2 regions of the Brucella tritici genome follow, and region 2 is predicted to be linked to the other one. Evidence: predicted binding sites of a transcription regulator. Region 2 holds the regulator's gene; the other holds the start of a gene.

Region 1 (5,627 bases), on a different contig from region 2:
CATTTTCCGGCTTGATGGCATAACGCTCGCATATATCGCGGCAGAGGTGGATGACAGCATTGATCTGTGCATCCTTGAAGGGAGGATAGTCTTCGAGATTGCCGGGATTGACGATTTCGATGCCTATGGAAGCGGAATTGATGTCCGTTTCACCCTTCCAGTAGCTCTTGCCTGCATGCCAGGCGCGCGCCTTTTCCGAAACCATCTGCACGATCCGTCCGTCTTCATGGACAAGGTAATGCGCAGAAACTTCCATATCCGGCGATTTCAGAACCTGCACAGCCTCTTCGGCAGACGCCAGCCCGGTATAATGGAGAATGAGAAAGGCGGGCACCTTGCCGTCGCGGCGCGGACCAAAATTGGGCGATGGGTCGAGCGTTGCTCCGACAAAATCCGGCCGCTCCAGCGCCAGTTCCTGCAGCAATTCGCTCTCGATTACGCGCACGCTGCTCATGCAGCCTCCAGATTCTTCTCAATGCTCGCCCAGGCAGCGTTTATCGCTGCAAGACGCCTGTTGGCAATGGTTATGAATTCGAGCGGCAAGCCCTCTGCCACCAGGCGGTCAGGATGATGCTCCTTGACCAGCGAACGATAGCGCTTGCGGGCCATCTCGAAGGAAACGCCGCGCTCCAGCCCCAGAATGGCATAGGGATCGTCGGCGCCGCGCTGGACATGCCGGATCGCGATACGATCGAAAGCAACCTCGTCAAAGCCGAAAATATCCGCGACACCTGCAAGAAAGGCCATTTCCTTTTCGTGCACATAGCCATCGGCAGTGGCGATATGAAAAAGGCCGTCGAGGATGTCTTCCAGCAAATGACAATCCGTCTGCCCTTCGCTGCACAATCCGGCAAGCTGGCGCGCATAGGATTCATAGCCTGCGACGTCCTGCTTGGCGAGATCATAGAGGCGCGCGACATGCGCCGTCTCTTCCTTCGGCACGGCGAATATGTCCTGAAAGGCGCGGATTTCGTCCTGGGTAACCACTCCGTCGGCCTTCGCCATCTTGGCGGAAAGCGCGATCATCGCGATGGAAAAGGCCACCCGGCGACGCGTGTCGGCATCGCCCTCGAAAACGGTGCGCACGGCTTCGATAACGCCAGTGATGGCATTCGACGCCACGGACGTGACAAACTCACCAATGCGAACCCAAATCGACATGGGACTTTTCTATAGAATTCCGAATGAACTGAAAACCGCCCATGCAGGCAAAAGTCGAAAAAACAAACATTTAGAAAGAATGGGAAGGCATTGGCTTACAATATTGCGGAGTTCTCCAGTCGCAAGCCTATTGCTGGGGTTCGCGTTCATCGAAGGAGCGCTGTGCGAGCGTGGCCGCTGCTTCTCCCGCCGCCTGCGCCTGCTGATCCGTCTGACCGACGGATTTTGCCGCAGCGACCGCATTTGTGCGCGCGCGTTCAATGGCCGCCGCTTTCTCTTCCGGGCTTACCACGCCGGAACTGTCACGGAGCGACTTGACCAGATCGGGACCTTTTTCCGTGCTGCCGTTTTCTACCGGCTTGGCGGGCTGTGATACAGCAGCGCCCTGCTCGCCGCCATTGGTTGTGGCAGCAGTCTCGTCATCTCCCTTGCCGCAGGCAGCAAGCGCAACGAGAACAATCGCGGAGATGGAAAACAGGAAGTTACGGTTCATGACAAAAGCCATAACCGAACCGAGCCTGCGTTGAAACACGGAAAACGCAGAATGCCCGTCTTTTCCCGACATGGTTGCTTTAACGTTCATTTTCATCCCGAAGCCATTGGCCGAAGCCATCGGCCGAAGCCTATTGGCACGAATGGCGACCCGGAACCCGGATCGCCACCCGCTTGCAAATGCATCACGACTTCCCAACCTTAGTTGGCAGGCGCTGTCCCTGTTCCGGGCGCCGGGGTAGCCGGCGCCGGAGTGGCTGGAGCTGGCGTCGTCGTCGTGTCATTGGTCGAAGGCGCTGCCGGCGCGGATGGTGCCGGTGCGTTGCTCGTGTCGTCCTTCTTGTCGTTGCAAGCTGCAAGGCCGAGAAGTGATACGGCGGCGACAGAAGCAATCAGAAACTTCTTCACGTTGGCTCTCCTTCCTAGATCAGGCTCGTTGGCCCGGTTTCAGGCATTAAATGGCAATATTGCCAAACGCCTCTCTCTGCTTTCTCCGTGCGTGACCGGTTTGTCCGGCCAATCACCTTTACGGTCACTCATCGACACAGAAATCCTGTCGACCGGGACCGTCACACAAGAAAACGGCAACAGCTTGAAAAAGTTCTCTCAAATAGTCTTACCGACCGTAATAAAGCGACAGTATTACAGCCGTATAGCCGCACCCATCAGGTTTAAAAACCCGCAATTAATTCGTCACGCCCTTGTCATTGGACGATGTTTAACTTTGCAAAATCAAAGTCGGGATTCGTGTATTAGGGGAACTTTTGATGCCAGAGCAAGCCGACACAATTCTCAAGCGTGCCGTAACCCAGAACAGCGCCCTCTCGCGGGCGGGCTTTTCCGAAAGGCTGTTTGCGTGGCTGTTCAAAGGGCTGGTCTATCCGCAGATATGGGAAGACCCCGAGGTCGATATGGCGGCTCTGGCTATCGAGCCGGGCCACCGCATCGTCACCATCGCGTCTGGCGGATGCAATGCCATGTCCTACCTGACCGCCGATCCGGCGCGTGTGGAGGCGGTCGATCTCAATCAGGCCCATGTCGCCTTCAACCGGCTGAAACTTGCCGCAGTCAAGAACCTGCCTGACTACGATGCGTTCTATCGCTTCTATGGAAAGGCCGACGACAAGACCAATCTTGCCGCCTACAAGCGCTTCATCCGCCCGCATCTCGACGGCGAAAGCCGCGCCTATTGGGAAAGGCGCAAATGGAATGGCCGCCAGCGTATTTCCATTTTCTGGCGCGATCTCTATCGCCACGGCTTGCTCGGCGTCTTCATCGGCATGGGCCATCGTGTGGCGCGACTCTACGGGATCGACCCGCGCGACATATTGAAAGCGCGCACAATCGAAGAACAGCGCAGTTTCTTCGACACGGCGCTCGCACCGCTTTTTGAAAAACGCATGGTGCGCTGGGCCACAGCCCGCAAATCATCCCTTTTTGGGCTGGGCATACCACCACAGCAATATGATGCCCTTGCGACGGCCGGAAACGGCAATATGGCGCTTGTCCTGCGCAGCCGTCTTGAGAAACTCGCTTGCGGCTTTCCTCTCACCGACAATTATTTCGCCTGGCAGGCATTCGGGCGCGGCTATAGCGGCAATGAGGAGACCGGGCCGCTCCCGCCCTATCTGTCGCGCACCAATTTCCAAACGGTGCGGGCACGCGCCGATCGTATGACAGTGCAGAACGCGAGCTATACCGACTTCCTCGCTGCCAAGCCTGCAGCATCCGTCGACCGTTACATTCTGCTCGACGCGCAAGACTGGATGAATGACGAGCAGCTCAATGCCCTCTGGAGTGAAATCACCCGTACGGCAGCAGCAAATGCCCGTGTCATCTTCCGCACGGCTGCAGAACCGAGCCTGCTTCCGGGAAGGGTGGCACCACAAATTCTGGATCGCTGGGAATATCAGGCGGACACATCCCGCGCCCTGCATGACCGCGACCGCTCCTCGATCTACGGTGGGTTTCATCTTTATACGCTGAAGGATGCCTGACATGTTGCGCAGCCCATGGAGCGTTCAGGGTGTCGACCATGCCAATCTCATGGATCGCGTCTATCGCCGTCAGCGGCACTTCTATGATGCGACCCGCAAATATTATCTTCTGGGTCGCGACCCCATGATCGCAGGACTGTCCGTACCCAGGGAGGGCACAGTTCTGGAAATCGGCTGCGGCACCGGTCGCAATCTGGTGAAGGCTGCGGAAAACTATCCGGATGCGAAACTCTTCGGCATCGATATTTCAGCGGAAATGCTGGATACGGCACGCCGGGCGGCGGAGCGTGCAGGCATTGAAGATCGCGTCCGGCTTGATCGCGCAGATGCAGCCCAGTTCGATCCAGAACGACTGTTCGGGCAAACCGGCTTCGACCGGATTTTCATTTCCTATGCCGTATCGATGATCCCGCAATGGCAGTCGGTCATTCGTGAAAGTATCCGGCATCTCAATACAGGCGGAGAATTGCATATCGTTGATTTTGGCGATCAGGCTCGTCTGCCGCGCTGGTTTGGAAAGGCACTCTTCCAATGGCTGGAATGGTTCCATGTCACACCGCGCAGCGACTTGTTCGCAGTTTGCGATCAGCTTGCGCAGGAACGCAGTGCTATCGTTGAGAAGCGCATTCTGTATCGCGGCTTTGCCTGGATAGCGGTTGTTCGTTCGACAATGCCGCCCTCTGTCACAGATTAGCGCCAAACTTGCCCGCCAGACTGGTGACGTCCGCCTCCGGATCGCGTAACCGTTAGAGGACTGATTCGCGACACGGAACCACTCTATGAACCGTCTGGCCAGCTACAGCATTCTCGCCCTCGGCGCTTTCATTCTTTCCGCCTGCACCACGGTGGATTACGATTTTTCCGACGTAAAGAAATCGGGCGGCTCAGTGGCCAGAATTGCCCCGCCCTCCGGTCCTGTGAAGGCGCCGCGCTTCGGGGATCGCGACCCGCACGACTGGACTGGCAAAACGCCGTGGCACTATCCGATCCACGGTACAGACGTTTCGAAATATCAGACCAACATTGACTGGAGCGCCGTGCGCGCCAGCGGCATTTCCTTCGCCTTCATCAAGGCAACCGAAGGCGGTGACCGCGTCGATGATCGTTTTCAGGAACACTGGAACGGTGCACGCCAGGCAGGTATCCGACGCAGCGCCTATCATTTCTACTATTTCTGCCGTCCGGCCATCGAACAGGCGCGCTGGTATATCCAGAATGTACCGCGTGACCCCGGCGCGCTTCCGCCCGTTCTCGATATGGAATGGAACCCGCAATCGCCGACCTGCAAGCTGCGCCCCAACGCAGCCGTGGTGCGCAAGGAAATGCGCATCTTCCTGCAGGCGCTGGAAAAGCATTACGGCAAGCGCCCGATCGTGTACACGACAGTCGATTTCTTCGATGACAACGACTTGCGGCAAATGGCTGACTATCCGTTCTGGCTGCGCTCCGTTGCCGGTCATCCGGATGAGAAATACGGCCCGCATCCGTGGACGTTCTGGCAATATACGGGCACCGGCTCCATTCCCGGCATCAAGGGCGACGCCGACATCAATGTCTTCGCCGGCGACGCCAATTCGTGGAAAAAGTGGCTGGAAAGCAACAAAGTTCGTTAACACGGCGCAGTTTGGCAGTTCACACCAAGTTTTGCTTCATTTCCGGGGCTTGTTGGGGCAATAGCTAAAGCAATCCCGAAAGGGAGCCTTTTGCTCCCAATCTATTAGTGTGAGTTACCAATGAAGTTTTTTGCTTCAGTTATCGCAGCCGCCTTGCTTGCATCGACAGCCATGTCCCATGCTCAGGCTGCCGCGTCTCCCGCGCCCGCTGCGACGCCAACTGAAAACACCGTCAATCTTCCCAAGCCGGAATGCGAGATCGATTACGGCCGGTGGATGGACAATCTGACCAAGGAAGCCCGTGACGCCGGTGTCGGCGAAAAGGGCATCGCCGAATTGCACAAGGCCATGCTTGAGCAAAAGG
Region 2 (13,174 bases):
ACGAGGTCTGGATCAAGCTGACCCGCTGGTTCACCGACCGGCTGGACCGGAAATAGGCATGTCGCCCAAAAGTGGGAGCCGGTCTTGGGGCAAGGACATGCCGCAAACAATTCGATGGAGCATTTCCAACGATCGAACTTGGACCGGAAATGCTCCATATCCCGCAGTCGGGCGAAGCTTCGTCGAAATCAAAGCGGCGTAAAGCAGACCTTGGTGTGTCCTGCGCCGATGAAGCCAAGCCGGCCTGCGGCACCTTTCGACAGGTCCAGAACGCGTCCCTTGATGAACGGGCCGCGATCATTGATGCGCACGACGAGCGACTTGCCGTTTCTTTGATTGGTAACCTTGACCTTGCTGCCAAGCGGCAGGGTGCGGTGCGCTGCGGTCAGGCCGGATGGGTTCATACGTTCACCCGAAGCCGTACGGGAAGTGAGGGCGTACCAGGAGGCACCGCCGCATTGCTGTGCTGAAGCCTCGATTGCGGTGGCCGCGAGAAGACCGGTTGCCGCAACGGCAAGCATAGCCATACGGGTCTTGAAAGTCATGCCAGATCCACTAGTTGTTAACGGGGTGTCCCACAGTTGTCGCTGAGAAAGACAATTGCGAACTGGAATCTAAATGTGGCGCTGACGTGGTTCGAATGAGAACATTATGCGATAATTGAATCTATATCGTACCGGGAAAATCATCCTATACTGAACGTTGTTTACTTAAAGATATAAACATAACCAAGGAATATTAGGAAAGAGTTGGCTGCGTTGCTGTAAAGCTGTTTACGATTCGTTAGGAATCTGCGGCAAGCCTTTGCCGTGCCTTGTTTTCGCGTACCGATTGCAAGAAAAGCTGCTTGCCTGGTTCCAGATTGAAAGAACCCGGTTTGCAATTTTTATTTGTAGGGCAAGTTTTCAGCTTCATCAGCAAAGTTGACGAAATAAGGCATTTCGGGGGCAAAATTGCAATTTATGACTGTGTTTCACAATTCCTTACCAATCTCAAAAAGTTATCCACAGGGGTGGAAAGGCCGTGGGATGACGTTTCTTTGACCGCCGAGAGCCTGCACGAAGCCGCTAGAATCCTGCTATAAACATCCAGATCAGACGATGGAAAACCATGCAGGACCACCCCGAAAAAGACAGAACCGAAGCCGTGTCGCCAACAATTTCAGCGAGCAAGCGGATACTCTATCTTTGCCTCGGCTTTCTCATGCTTTGGCTTGGCATTATTGGCGCGTTCCTGCCGGTCATGCCAACTACGATCTTCATCATTTTTGCCGCGTGGTTCTTTGCACGATCATCCCCAAAGCTTGAAGCGCGCTTGCTTGCCGATCAGCGTTTCGGTCCACTCGTCATCAAATGGCGTGATCGCGGAGCCATTCCGCCGCGCGCGAAGCTTTATGCCTGTATCGGCATGACGGTTGGCTATGGCTTGTTCTGGTGGGGGGCGAAGCCTGGCTGGCTGCTGGCAACAGCAGTAACGATCTTCATGCTCGGGTCCGCAGCTTACGTGCTTTCGCGTCCAAGCGAATAACAGCTTCAATCACGCCAGCGATCACGGTAAGAGTGGCTGATTAGAGCATTTCCAGCAAAAGTGCGAAGCGGTTTTGCGTAGGATAATGCGTAAAAACAAAGAGATAGGTCGGTTCCACGATTCCGTTTTAACTGGAACCGCTCTGAAATGGGGAGCCGCCAATGTCCATGCCTGCCATCAATCCGCTGATTAATCGCCTTTCCGCACCGCCCATCCCGGCGGTCCAGGCCTGGGCGCGGGACTATGACGGGTCGCATGGCGCGCTTATTGATCTGTCTCAGGCCGTTCCCGGTTACCCTCCGCATCCCGATATGCTGCGTTTTCTGGGTGAGGCGGCGGGATCGGTAGCTTCCGCCGGTTACGGTCCGATCGAGGGTGAAAAGGTTTTGCGCGGGGCTTATGCGGCGCATGTCGGTCAGCTTTATCGCGCGCAGATCGATGCCGCCAACGTTCATATCACATCCGGTTGTAATCAGGCCTTTATCGCCGCCATCATGTGTGTGGCGCAAAGCGGTGATACGGTGCTGACCACCGATCCGTTCTATTTTAATCATCGTTCATCGCTGGACATGCTCGGTATCGCTTCTGGCTCAGTGCCTTGCCATGCCCGGAATGGTTTCATCCCTAGCGTGGAGGACGTTCGCGCTGCGCTTCGTCCGGGTATCACGGCGCTGGCACTTGTTTCCCCGAACAACCCAACCGGGGCGATTTATCCGGCGGGGCTGTTGTCGGAAATCTATGCGTTGTGCCGCGACAATGGGACATGGCTTATTCTGGACGAGACCTATCGCGATTTTCTGGCTGATGCCAACGAACCGCCGCACCGGTTGTTTGACGAGACGGATTGGCCGTCGCATCTGATCCAGCTTTACAGCTTTTCAAAATCGTTCTGCATACCGGGACACCGGCTTGGTGCAATTGTTGCGGGCCAGGCGATGGTCGAGAACGTCGCAAAAGTTATGGACAATCTGCAGATATGCGCAAGCCGTGCGCCGCAGATTGCTGTCGCGCGCGCTATCGAACCTTTGACCGGCTGGCGTGATGATAATCGCGGCGAGATTGCAAGGCGCGCCTCTGCATTGCAGTCAGTCATGGCCAATATCAAAGGCTGGCATGTGGAGGCGGTCGGAGCCTATTTCGCTTTTGTGCGTCATCCTTACCCGGATGTCTCATCGGTTGAGGTTGCCGAGCGCCTTGCGAAGTCGCTCGGCATCATCACTTTGCCGGGCCGGTTCTTCGGTGAAGGACAGGAAGCCTTCCTGCGCTTTGCCTTCGCCAATGTCGATGTTTCCGGCATCGAGGCTCTCGGTGCGCGTTTGCCGCATTTTTAAAGCCTGAAATATTTGCCGGTTCAAGGCGCGGCAAAACCCCACAAAATCAATGGCAAGCGGTTCTGATACAAACCTGTAACAATAGTGTCATATGAATGTAATATAGAGCGCGTAGAGGGCTAACGACGCCACATCGTCATATGTCTTTTACAACAGGAGCCGCAGCTCATGAACAAGATGATTTCCTCAACCGCAGCGCTTGCCATCGCTGCCGTTATGTCGGTTTCCGCCGCTCAGGCGCGCGATCAGATTCAGGTTGCCGGTTCCTCGACCGTTCTGCCTTATGCGAAGATCGTCGCCGAGACCTTCGGTGAAACCTTCCCGAACTTCAAGACGCCGGTTGTTGAATCGGGCGGCTCGGGCGCAGGCATCAAGGAATTCTGCAAGGGCGTCGGCGAAAACACCATCGACATCGCCAATGCATCGCGCGCCATGAAGGACTCGGAACTGAAGTCGTGCATCGACGCTGGCGTCAAGGACGTTCAGGAAGTTCGTTTCGGCTATGACGGCATCGTTTTCGCAACCGACGCAAAGGGTCCGGATTGGAAGCTGAAGCCGGAAGATGTCTACAAGGCTCTGGCCGCCAAGCTGGTCGTAGACGGCAAACTGGTCGACAATCCAAACACCAAGTGGAACCAGGTCAATCCGAACCTTCCGGATTGGGACATCGCCGCCTACATTCCGGGCGAAAAGCACGGTACCCGTGAAGTTTTCGAAGAAAAGGTTCTTGCTGACGGCTGCAAGCACTCCGGCGCTCTGGACGAAATCAAGAAGGCCGGTCTCGACGACAAGGCTGCCGCTTCGGCCTGTATCGCAGTTCGCAAGGACGGCAAGGCTGTCGATATCGACGGTGACTATGCTGAAACTCTCGCTCGTATCGACTCGAACAAGACCGGCGTTGGCGTTTTCGGCCTCTATTTCTACGAAAACAACGCAGACAAGCTAAAAGTTGCGACCGTCAACGACATCACCCCTTCGGCTGCTACCGTCGCTTCGGGCGAATATCCAGTGTCGCGCCCGCTGTTCTTCTACGTGAAGAAGGCTCACCTCGGCGTCATCCCGGGCCTGAAGGAATATGTTGAGTTCTTCCTGAACGACCAGATGATCGGTCCTGACGGCCCGCTCGCCGAATACGGCCTCGTTCCTGCTCCAGATGCAGAACGTGAAGCACAGCGTGCTGCCTTCTCCGAAGGCAAGACGATGGCTGCGAAGTAAGTTTTGATCTGTGGAACGCGGGGATGACAAATCTCCGCGTTCTTCTCCTTTCGCGCCTTTGCATTAAGACAGGCGCATCCGCGTGGAACGGCCTGGGTGGAAGCTGCACCTCAAAACCGTCCGCATTCATCAGGGCAACCGGGGAAATTGAATGTCCTTCTTTCTGGTTCTCGTCAGTATCGTTGCAATCGGGCTGATCGGATTCTTCATAGGCCGCCAGCGTGCCGTTGCACTGGACAAGGCGCAGTCTGCTTCTGCAAAAGCCTCGCCGACCGAGAAAATGCATTCCCGCCCGCATTATCATGGCTGGTGGGTTTTCCTCGTTTCCGCATTGCCTGCGGTTCTGTTTCTCGCTGTATGGGCTGTTGGAACGTCGGTCTATCTCGATCACAGTGCTACGGCCCGTTTGCCGGACGCCATTGAGGGCGGTTCTTTCACCAATCGCAGCTTGCAGCTTGGTATGGTGCGCGGTCTGGCCAACGGGCTTGAACGGCTGACGCCTGCTGAACTGGAAAGCTTCCCGGCAAATTATCAGGATGCTCGCGCCGTTCTTGCATCCAAGGGTGTGGCACTCGCGACCGAAGGCCAGGATTACATGGTGCCGATCGCGCTCTACCTGAAAAAGACTACCGCGCTGACGCACACCATTGGTTCCGCTGTTTCTCTGGTGATCGCCATCGCAGGTCTGATCTTTGGCCTTTCCACGATCAGCCGCCGTATGCGCGCGCGCAACAATGTCGAGCGTATCGTTCTCTGGGGGCTGATCGCCGCATCCGGTATCGCCATTCTGACGACGGTCGGCATCATCTGTTCGATGCTGTTCCAGACCATCAGCTTCTTCCAATCCGTTTCGCCGTGGGATTTCTTCTTCGGCACTGTCTGGGACCCGCGCTTTGCCGCAGCCGGCTCGGGTGGTGAAACAGGCCAGTTCGGTCTCATCCCGCTTCTGGCGGGTACGCTCTATATCGCGCTTGTGGCCATGCTGTTCGCCGTTCCGGTGGGGCTTTTCTCGGCAATCTATATGGCGGAATATGCTTCGCCCCGAGTGCGCACAGTTGTAAAGCCAGTCCTCGAGCTTCTGGCCGGCATCCCCAGCATCGTCTACGGTTTCTTCGCCCTTGTGACTGTCGGACCATTCCTGCGCGATCTTTCGATTGCCATTGCAGGCGGGCAGGGTTTCATCATGGCGCAGAGCGTTCTGACCGCCGGTCTTGTCATGGGCGTGATGCTGATCCCCTTTGTGTCCTCGCTTTCGGACGACATCATCACTGCCGTGCCACGGACCTTACGCGACGGTTCGCTCGGTCTTGGAGCAACCCGTTCTGAAACCATCAAGCGCGTGGTCCTTCCGGCTGCTTTGCCGGGTATTGTCGGCGCGCTTCTGATGACCGCATCCCGCGCTATCGGCGAGACCATGATCGTGGTTCTGGCCGCAGGTGTTGCGGCGCGCATCAATATCAATCCATTCGAGGCGATGACCACCATCACGGTGAAGATCGTCAACCAGCTTACCGGCGACCTTGAGTTCAACTCGCCGCAAACGCTGGTGGCCTTTGCACTCGGCATCACGCTTTTCGTCCTGACGCTGATCATGAACATCTTTGCGTTGCACATCGTGCGCAAGTACCGGGAGCAGTACGAATAATGACCGATACGACCTTCAACGCCCAGGGCGCCACGGTACAGCCGACACGTCGCGATATCGGACTGAAACGCCGCTACGCTGCCGAACGCCGCTTCCGCTATTACGGTATTGCTGCGATTGCCATCGGCGTGTTCTTCCTGTGCGCACTCCTCTTCTCGGTCTTCTCCAAGGGCTATACAGCCTTCTGGCAGACGACGCTTTATCTGCCGGTCAAGCTTGAAGAGAGCGTGATCGATCCGGGCAACAAGCGCGCGACCGATCCGAATGTGCTGATCACGGCCAACTATCCGTTGCTGGTGCGCAATGCGCTGGCTGAAAAGCTGGGTGTTGCCACGACAGACCGTCCGGCGATGCGCGATCTTGGCCGCTTCTATTCGGACGGCGTGCGTATTCAGTTGCGTAAGCTTGTGATGGACAATCCATCGCTCATCGGCACGACGCAGACCGTTCCGGTTCTGGCAGGCGCCGACATCGATTCCGCTTTCAAGGGGCAGATCGACCTTTCCGTGCCAGAGACGAACCGCAAGGTTTCGGACCGTCAGATTGGCTGGATGAAGACGCTTTCGGAAGAGGGCGTCATGAAGGAGGCCTTTAATACCGGTCTCTTCACCTTCGGCGCTTCCAGCCGCCCGGAAACATCCGGTCTTGGCGTTGCGCTGGTCGGCTCTCTCTACATGATGCTGATCGTTCTAGGCTTGTCGCTGCCGATCGGTGTCGCCGCTTCGATCTATCTGGAAGAATTCGCCAAGAAGAACCGGTTCACCGACATGATTGAGGTGAACATCAATAATCTGGCGGCCGTGCCATCCATCGTGTTCGGCCTGCTCGGGCTTGCAGTCTTCATCAATTTCTTCGGCCTGCCACGTTCTGCGTCTCTGGTCGGTGGTCTGGTGCTGACACTGATGACGCTTCCCACCATCATCATTGCAACGCGCGCCGCCCTTCGCGCTGTACCGCCTTCCATTCGCGCCGCAGCTCTTGGTCTTGGTGCGTCGAAAACGCAGATGGTGTTCCACCATGTCCTGCCGCTCGCCGCACCCGGCATCCTGACCGGCACGATCATCGGTCTTGCCCACGCGCTTGGTGAAACCGCACCGCTTCTTCTCATCGGCATGGTGGCCTTTGTCGCTGACGTACCGTCGACACCGATGGACCCGTCGACTGCTCTTCCGGTGCAGATCTATATGTGGGCAAATGAAGCAGAACGCGCCTTTGTGGAACGCACGTCAGGCGCTATCATTGTCCTGCTTCTGTTCCTTGCCGTGATGAATATTGCAGCAATCATTCTGCGCCGCCGCTTCGAGCGCCGCTGGTAAAACGGGAGTCGAAAGCTATGAATCTGATGACTGAACGATCTCTCGAGAAAGCCGTAGGAGAAAAAATGAACGCCAACGCCAATTCCATAAAGATGCGCGGCGACAAGGTCTGCGTATTTTATGGCGAGAAGCAGGCGCTGTTCGACGTCGATCTGGATATCCAGGAAAAGATGGTCACGGCGCTGATCGGCCCTTCCGGTTGCGGCAAGTCCACTTTCCTGCGTTCGCTCAATCGCATGAACGACACGATCGAGGGCTGCAAGGTTGGCGGCAAGATCACGCTCGACAATGAAGACATCTACGATCCGAAGATCGATGTCGTCGAACTGCGCGCCCGCGTTGGCATGGTGTTCCAGAAACCGAACCCATTTCCGAAATCGATCTATGAAAATGTCGCCTACGGTCCGCGCATTCATGGTCTCGCCCGTACCAAGACCGATCTTGAAGAAATCGTCGTGACGAGCTTGCAGAAGGCGAGCTTGTTCGAGGAAGTGAAGGACCGTCTGCACGATGCGGGCACCGGCCTTTCCGGCGGCCAGCAGCAGCGCCTTTGCATCGCACGCGCGATTGCGGTGAGCCCGGAAGTCATCCTCATGGACGAACCGTGTTCAGCACTTGACCCGATTGCCACCGCGAAGGTTGAAGAGCTGATCGACGAACTGCGCCAGAACTATACGATCGTGATCGTCACGCACTCCATGCAGCAGGCCGCGCGCGTTTCGCAACGCACTGCCATGTTCCACCTCGGCAATCTGGTCGAAGTGGGGGACACGGAAACCATGTTCACCGCGCCTACCGAAAAGCGCACGCAGGACTACATCACCGGACGCTTCGGCTGATCCGGAACTGCGCTTCAACAGATAGACAGTGCGGCTTCCCCGCAATTTATATTACGAGGTCTACTATGCCGTCTCAGCATACCGTTCGCTCCTACGATGAGGAATTGAAGTTTCTCTCCCATAAGATCGCCGAAATGGGCGGACATGCGGAACGTATGGTCGAGCAGTCGGTCGCCGCTATCGTCAATGCGGACAATGCGCTCGCACAGCGCGTCATCTCCGACGATCTTATCCTCGATGCCAGTGAGCGCGAGATTGACGACAAGGCTGTGATGATTATCGCCAAGCGTCAGCCTATGGCTGTGGACCTGCGTGAGATCATCGGCTCGATCCGCATTTCTGCCGATCTGGAACGCGTGGGCGATCTGGGTAAGAACATCGCCAAGCGTGTTGCCGCCGTTTCGGAATCGCGTCAGCCGGTAAAGCTTTATCGCGGGCTCGAAACACTGGCGGAACTGGCACTGACCCAGCTCAAGGACGTCCTCGACGCCTATGCATCGCGCTCGGTACAGCAGATCAACGTCGTTCGCGACCGCGACGACGAGATCGACGCCATGTACACGTCTCTGTTCCGCGAACTCTTGACTTACATGATGGAAGACCCGCGCAATATCTCCGCCTGCACGCATCTTCTGTTCTGCGCGAAGAACATCGAGCGCATCGGGGATCATGCGACTAATATTGCGGAGACCGTCTATTACATTGTGACCGGCCTGCAAATGCCGGCCGAACGACCGAAGGAAGACCTGAGCCACGGTATTGTCGTGGATGAGGCACGTAAACCCTGAACTACAGCCAGCCGGACTTTGGTCCGGCGGGTGAGAATGAGTGAATAGCGCGGCGGCACGCGGTCGATTGGGGGGATTTTATCCACCGCCCGCCGAATTTGGATAGGGAAATACTGGATGTCACAGGCACCCAAAATCGCTGTGGTCGAAGACGAAGAGGCGCTGAGCGTGCTGCTTCGCTACAATCTTGAGGCAGAGGGTTATCAGGTCGATACGATGCTGCGCGGCGACGAGGCCGAAATCGCCTTGCGCGAGAACGTGCCGGATCTGCTCATTCTGGACTGGATGCTGCCGGGCGTATCTGGCATCGAGCTTTGCCGCCGCCTGCGTCAATGGTCGGAAACGGAACGCCTACCCATCATCATGCTGACGGCACGTGGCGAGGAGAGCGAACGGGTACGCGGCCTCAGCGTTGGTGCGGACGATTATGTCGTGAAGCCATTTTCGACGCCGGAACTGCTGGCGCGCGTCAAAGCCATGCTGCGCCGGTCCAATCCGAGCATTCTTTCGCATGTGCTGAAAGTGGGCGATCTGGTTCTCGATCGCCAGCAGCATCGCGTTTATCGTAAGGAAAAGGAAGTTCGTCTTGGACCGACGGAATTCCGCCTGCTCGAATATTTCATGATGTCGCCTGGTCGTGTTTTCTCGCGCAGCCAGCTTCTGGATGGCGTTTGGGGACCGGACATTTATGTCGATGATCGCACGGTGGACGTCCATGTAGGACGGTTACGCAAAGCGATCAATGTCGGTCGGGCCCTCGATCCCATTCGCACCGTTCGGGGTGCCGGTTATTCTTTCGGGTGACGGACGCCATTATCTGAGACTTCAAGAACTGGACTTGTCCGACCCGCCGAAGTTTCCTTGGCGGGTCGTTTTTGTTTCCGGCCAAGCTTTGCGTGATGCAGATCGCACTCGCCCGATTCGCATTGCAACGACCCGAAACAGGCGTCAGAAGTCTCATCTCACGCGATGTTACAAACATGTTGCGAAAGTTGACGAAGAGCAACGGAACCCGCCTCGAAACAGAAACTCCGCAGATCATTTGAAACACCACAAATGTGTATGCAAAAAATGTACAAGCAAAAGCGAATTAAGGCAGGGATATGGCGTGTATTACGAGACTTTGAATCTCATTAAATCAATATCTTATCTGAATTGGCCATTCTTGTTAAGAAATTGTTAATATATTTAAAGGGCTTGTAGGCATATTCGCACTCTCGATTCGGAGTTGCTTTTGGACATTTTAGTCGCCTCCAGCATTGTTGGGATTTGACCCGTCGCCTTTTTTTGGCCTAAAAATTCCAAAACCTTGAATTCGATTAAGCGACAGTAGGGCGTGTGACTTTGATCTTCGTCCTCTTTGACTTGCACCGCAGTCAGACGTTCGCGCGCATCGTTCCAGATGTGTTCGCCTGAATGGATGACTGGATCAGTTAAGGGTCCTAACATGAGACTGAGCCATTGACGCGCGCCGCGAAGTGGAAATTACCCGTTCTTATCGGGCTGGTGGTTGCGCCTTTCGTGGTGACCGGTTGCACGACGACCGGAACCTCGGGAAAAGCCAATTCGGAAAAGACGGCGGCAAGCCACGTCAAGTCCGTCAATGGCGTAAAGACCTACACCTACACCACACGGGACAAGAATTGTCTTGAACGTGCGATGTTCTTCGAATCCAACCGTTCAAGTTCCGATGGTCTTCTGGCGGTCGGCACCGTCGTTATGAACCGCCTCGCGTCGGGACGTTATCCGGATACGATTTGCGGCGTTGTCGGTCAGAAGAACCAGTTTGCACCCGGTGTTCTCACCCGCCAGATGAATTCCAAGGCGCTGCCCGACGTTCAGGCTGCCGCCGATGCAGTCTTGAAAGGCGAGCGCCATCCAAAACTCAAGAACGCCATGTTCTTTCACACGGCGGGTCTGAAATTCCCTTACAACAACATGCATTACGTGCTCGTGGCCGGTGGAAATTCCTTCTACGAGAAGCGCAATCGTGACGGCTCGCTGCAAAATCCAGTTCCGCAGGAGCCCTACAATCTGGCTATGGCCTATTCGCCGCAATCACCGTCTCTTCCGCAGGATCCGTCTTATGACGTTACACTGCCGCAGACCGGTCCGGTTCCGGGAACGGAGCCAACCGTTCAGGTGGCGCTCGCGGAAGCTGTAAAGGCTCAAAGCGTGGAGCAGAGTGTCGGTGCCGGTCCGCAGGCTCGTAGCGACCGCTTGGCGCGTCACCGCGGAGCAGTATCTCAGCAGGAACCACATATGCAGGTGGCCTCCTACCAGCCGCAATTCGATACGACGGCTCCGCAACCGACATCGCTCGGCTATGCTCCGGCAAGCCAGAAGCAGGCTGATGCCATTGGTGCGCTTCTTCTGTCGCAGGATCGTCCCGAAGCGCCGCTGTAAGAAGCGCTTTTATAATCTGATAATCTGCAACGCCGGTCTGGTTCACCCCGACCGGCGTTTTGATTTCCTAGCTGGTTGTTGTCGCTTTCCAGCGAAAGTCTCAGCGGTAGATCGGGCGATAGATCACCATCTGGGTGTCGTAGAAATCGACCTGATTCTGCCAGGCACGCCTGTCAGCTCTGCGATCGAGGTCCAGTCGCATCAGGCAGTTGGCAAAAGCGTCGGTATTGGCCTTGAAGCCATAGCTGCGGCAGGTCTGTACGTCGGCGGCACGCCGTTGTTCCGGCGTCATGGTCACGCACCCTGCCAGAAGACCGGTAACGCCCAGCAAGATAAGCACATTCTTATTCATTACTGTCTGCTTTCTTCTGCACTGACCGCAGATTTACTATAACGCAAAGGCAGGAAAAAAGGTGGTGAAATTATGCCGTCTGATAAACTGTCGGTGATTCCACATCCTAAGAGGTCTTCCACCCATGGCTCATGAACAGCTGAACCCAGTCATCGATCCGATGAAACTCGAACGTCTTGCGGAAGTCGCCGTTCGCGTTGGTCTGCAATTGCGCGAGGGGCAGGATCTTGTCATTACCGCGCCGGTCGTGGCCTTGCCGCTGGTTCGCCTTATCGCCAAGCACGCCTACAAGGCCGGGGCCGGATTGGTAACGCCGTTCTTCGCGGATGACGAAATGGCGCTTGCCCGTTACGAGAACGCATCCGATGCGAGTTTCGATCGCGCGGCAAGCTGGCTTTATGAAGGGATGGCAAAAGCCTATTCGGATGGCGCTGCCCGGCTGGCCATCGCTGCCGACAATCCGATGCTTCTCTCCAACCAGGACCCGGCCAAGGTTTCGCGCGCCAACCGGGCCAATTCGAAAGCCTATCAGCCGGCACTCGAAAAGATTGCTGGTTTCGACATCAACTGGAACATCGTCTCCTATCCCAATCCGGCATGGGCAAAGCTCATGTTTCCAAATGAGCCGGCGGACATCGCCAGTCGCAAGCTGGCCGATGCGATCTTCTCGGCTTCGCGTGTCGATGTCGACGATCCGGTCGGTGCCTGGGCGGCGCACAACGCAGCGCTTCGCACCCGCACCCGTTTCCTGAATGGCAAGGCGTATAGTGCCCTGCATTTCAAAGGCCCGAACACCGATCTGACGGTCGGGCTTGCCGACGGTCATGAATGGCACGGCGGCGCGTCTACGGCGAAGAATGGGATCACCTGCAATCCGAACATTCCGACGGAAGAAGTGTTCACTGCACCGCATGCATTGCGTGTCGAAGGTTATGTGACGAGTACCAAGCCTCTGTCGCATCAGGGCACATTGATCGAGAATATTGCGGTTCGCTTTAAAGGCGGACGAATTATCGAGGCGAAGGCAAGCCGCGGTGAAGAAGTGCTCAACAAGGTGCTGGATACGGATGAAGGTGCCCGTCATCTGGGTGAAGTGGCGCTGGTTCCGCATTCATCGCCGATATCGCAGAGTGGGCTTTTGTTCTACAACACCCTGTTTGACGAGAATGCCGCAAGCCACATCGCACTCGGCCAGTGCTATTCCAAGTGCTTTATCGACGGCGCAAAACTGACGCCGGAACAGATCAAGGCGCAGGGTGGTAATTCGAGCCTTATCCATATCGACTGGATGATCGGCTCCGGCCAGATCGACGTCGATGGCATCAACGCGGACGGAACCCGCGAGCCGGTGATGCGCAGTGGCGAATGGGCCAACTGATTGTCGCGAAATAGAAAAGGCCGGGAATTTCCCGGCCTTTTCATTGCATCTGCGAGGTCAGTTCTTTTCCTGAACATGGGCCTCAAGGAACCACAATGCCTTGTCGAGACTGCGGGACGCGGCGGTAAAAATATCCGCCGTATCGTCATCACCTGCATCATCTGCATCCTTGATCGACTTGCGCACAAGATTGGCGACGTCGCCATAACGCTCGATCAGTGCAAGCAGATGATCGTGAACGGCATATATGTCGGTGGGATAAGGCTTGAGCTTGCTTTCCTTGGCCACGACCTGCGTGGTGCCATAGGCCGTCCCGCCGATCTGTACGGCGCGCTCGGCAATCGTGTCGACATGTTCGTCAAGATCGTCGCGGAAGC

The links. The regulator PhoB, encoded in region 2, activates phosphate uptake and scavenging genes when phosphate is short. The targets are predictions, from matches to a motif close to TGTCATNNANCTGTCAT.
Region 1: the regulator PhoB is predicted to act here: its motif matches at 2,345-2,361, upstream of F9K94_RS04610 (DUF3419 family protein).

What each region holds. Positions count from the first base shown of each region.
Region 1 is NZ_WBVY01000001.1:925,727-931,353, forward strand. It holds gene F9K94_RS04590 (N-acetylmuramoyl-L-alanine amidase) at 1-454, opposite strand, end outside; gene F9K94_RS04595 (J domain-containing protein) at 451-1,161, opposite strand; gene F9K94_RS04600 (hypothetical protein) at 1,289-1,744, opposite strand; gene F9K94_RS04605 (hypothetical protein) at 1,855-2,061, opposite strand; gene F9K94_RS04610 (DUF3419 family protein) at 2,421-3,650, shown strand; gene F9K94_RS04615 (class I SAM-dependent methyltransferase) at 3,652-4,344, shown strand; gene F9K94_RS04620 (glycoside hydrolase family 25 protein) at 4,430-5,263, shown strand; gene F9K94_RS04625 (lytic murein transglycosylase) at 5,384-5,627, shown strand, end outside.
Region 2 is NZ_WBVY01000003.1:262,893-276,066, forward strand. It holds gene F9K94_RS11125 (RimK family protein) at 1-56, shown strand, start outside; gene F9K94_RS11130 (septal ring lytic transglycosylase RlpA family protein) at 189-545, opposite strand; gene F9K94_RS11140 (YbaN family protein) at 1,111-1,527, shown strand; gene F9K94_RS11145 (aminotransferase) at 1,695-2,858, shown strand; gene F9K94_RS11150 (PstS family phosphate ABC transporter substrate-binding protein) at 3,027-4,073, shown strand; gene pstC (phosphate ABC transporter permease subunit PstC) at 4,225-5,718, shown strand; gene pstA (phosphate ABC transporter permease PstA) at 5,718-7,034, shown strand; gene pstB (phosphate ABC transporter ATP-binding protein PstB) at 7,100-7,873, shown strand; gene phoU (phosphate signaling complex protein PhoU) at 7,939-8,661, shown strand; gene phoB (phosphate regulon transcriptional regulator PhoB) at 8,779-9,465, shown strand; gene F9K94_RS11180 (cell wall hydrolase) at 10,123-11,067, shown strand; gene F9K94_RS11185 (hypothetical protein) at 11,168-11,419, opposite strand; gene F9K94_RS11190 (aminopeptidase) at 11,544-12,797, shown strand; gene dps (DNA starvation/stationary phase protection protein Dps) at 12,855-13,174, opposite strand, start outside.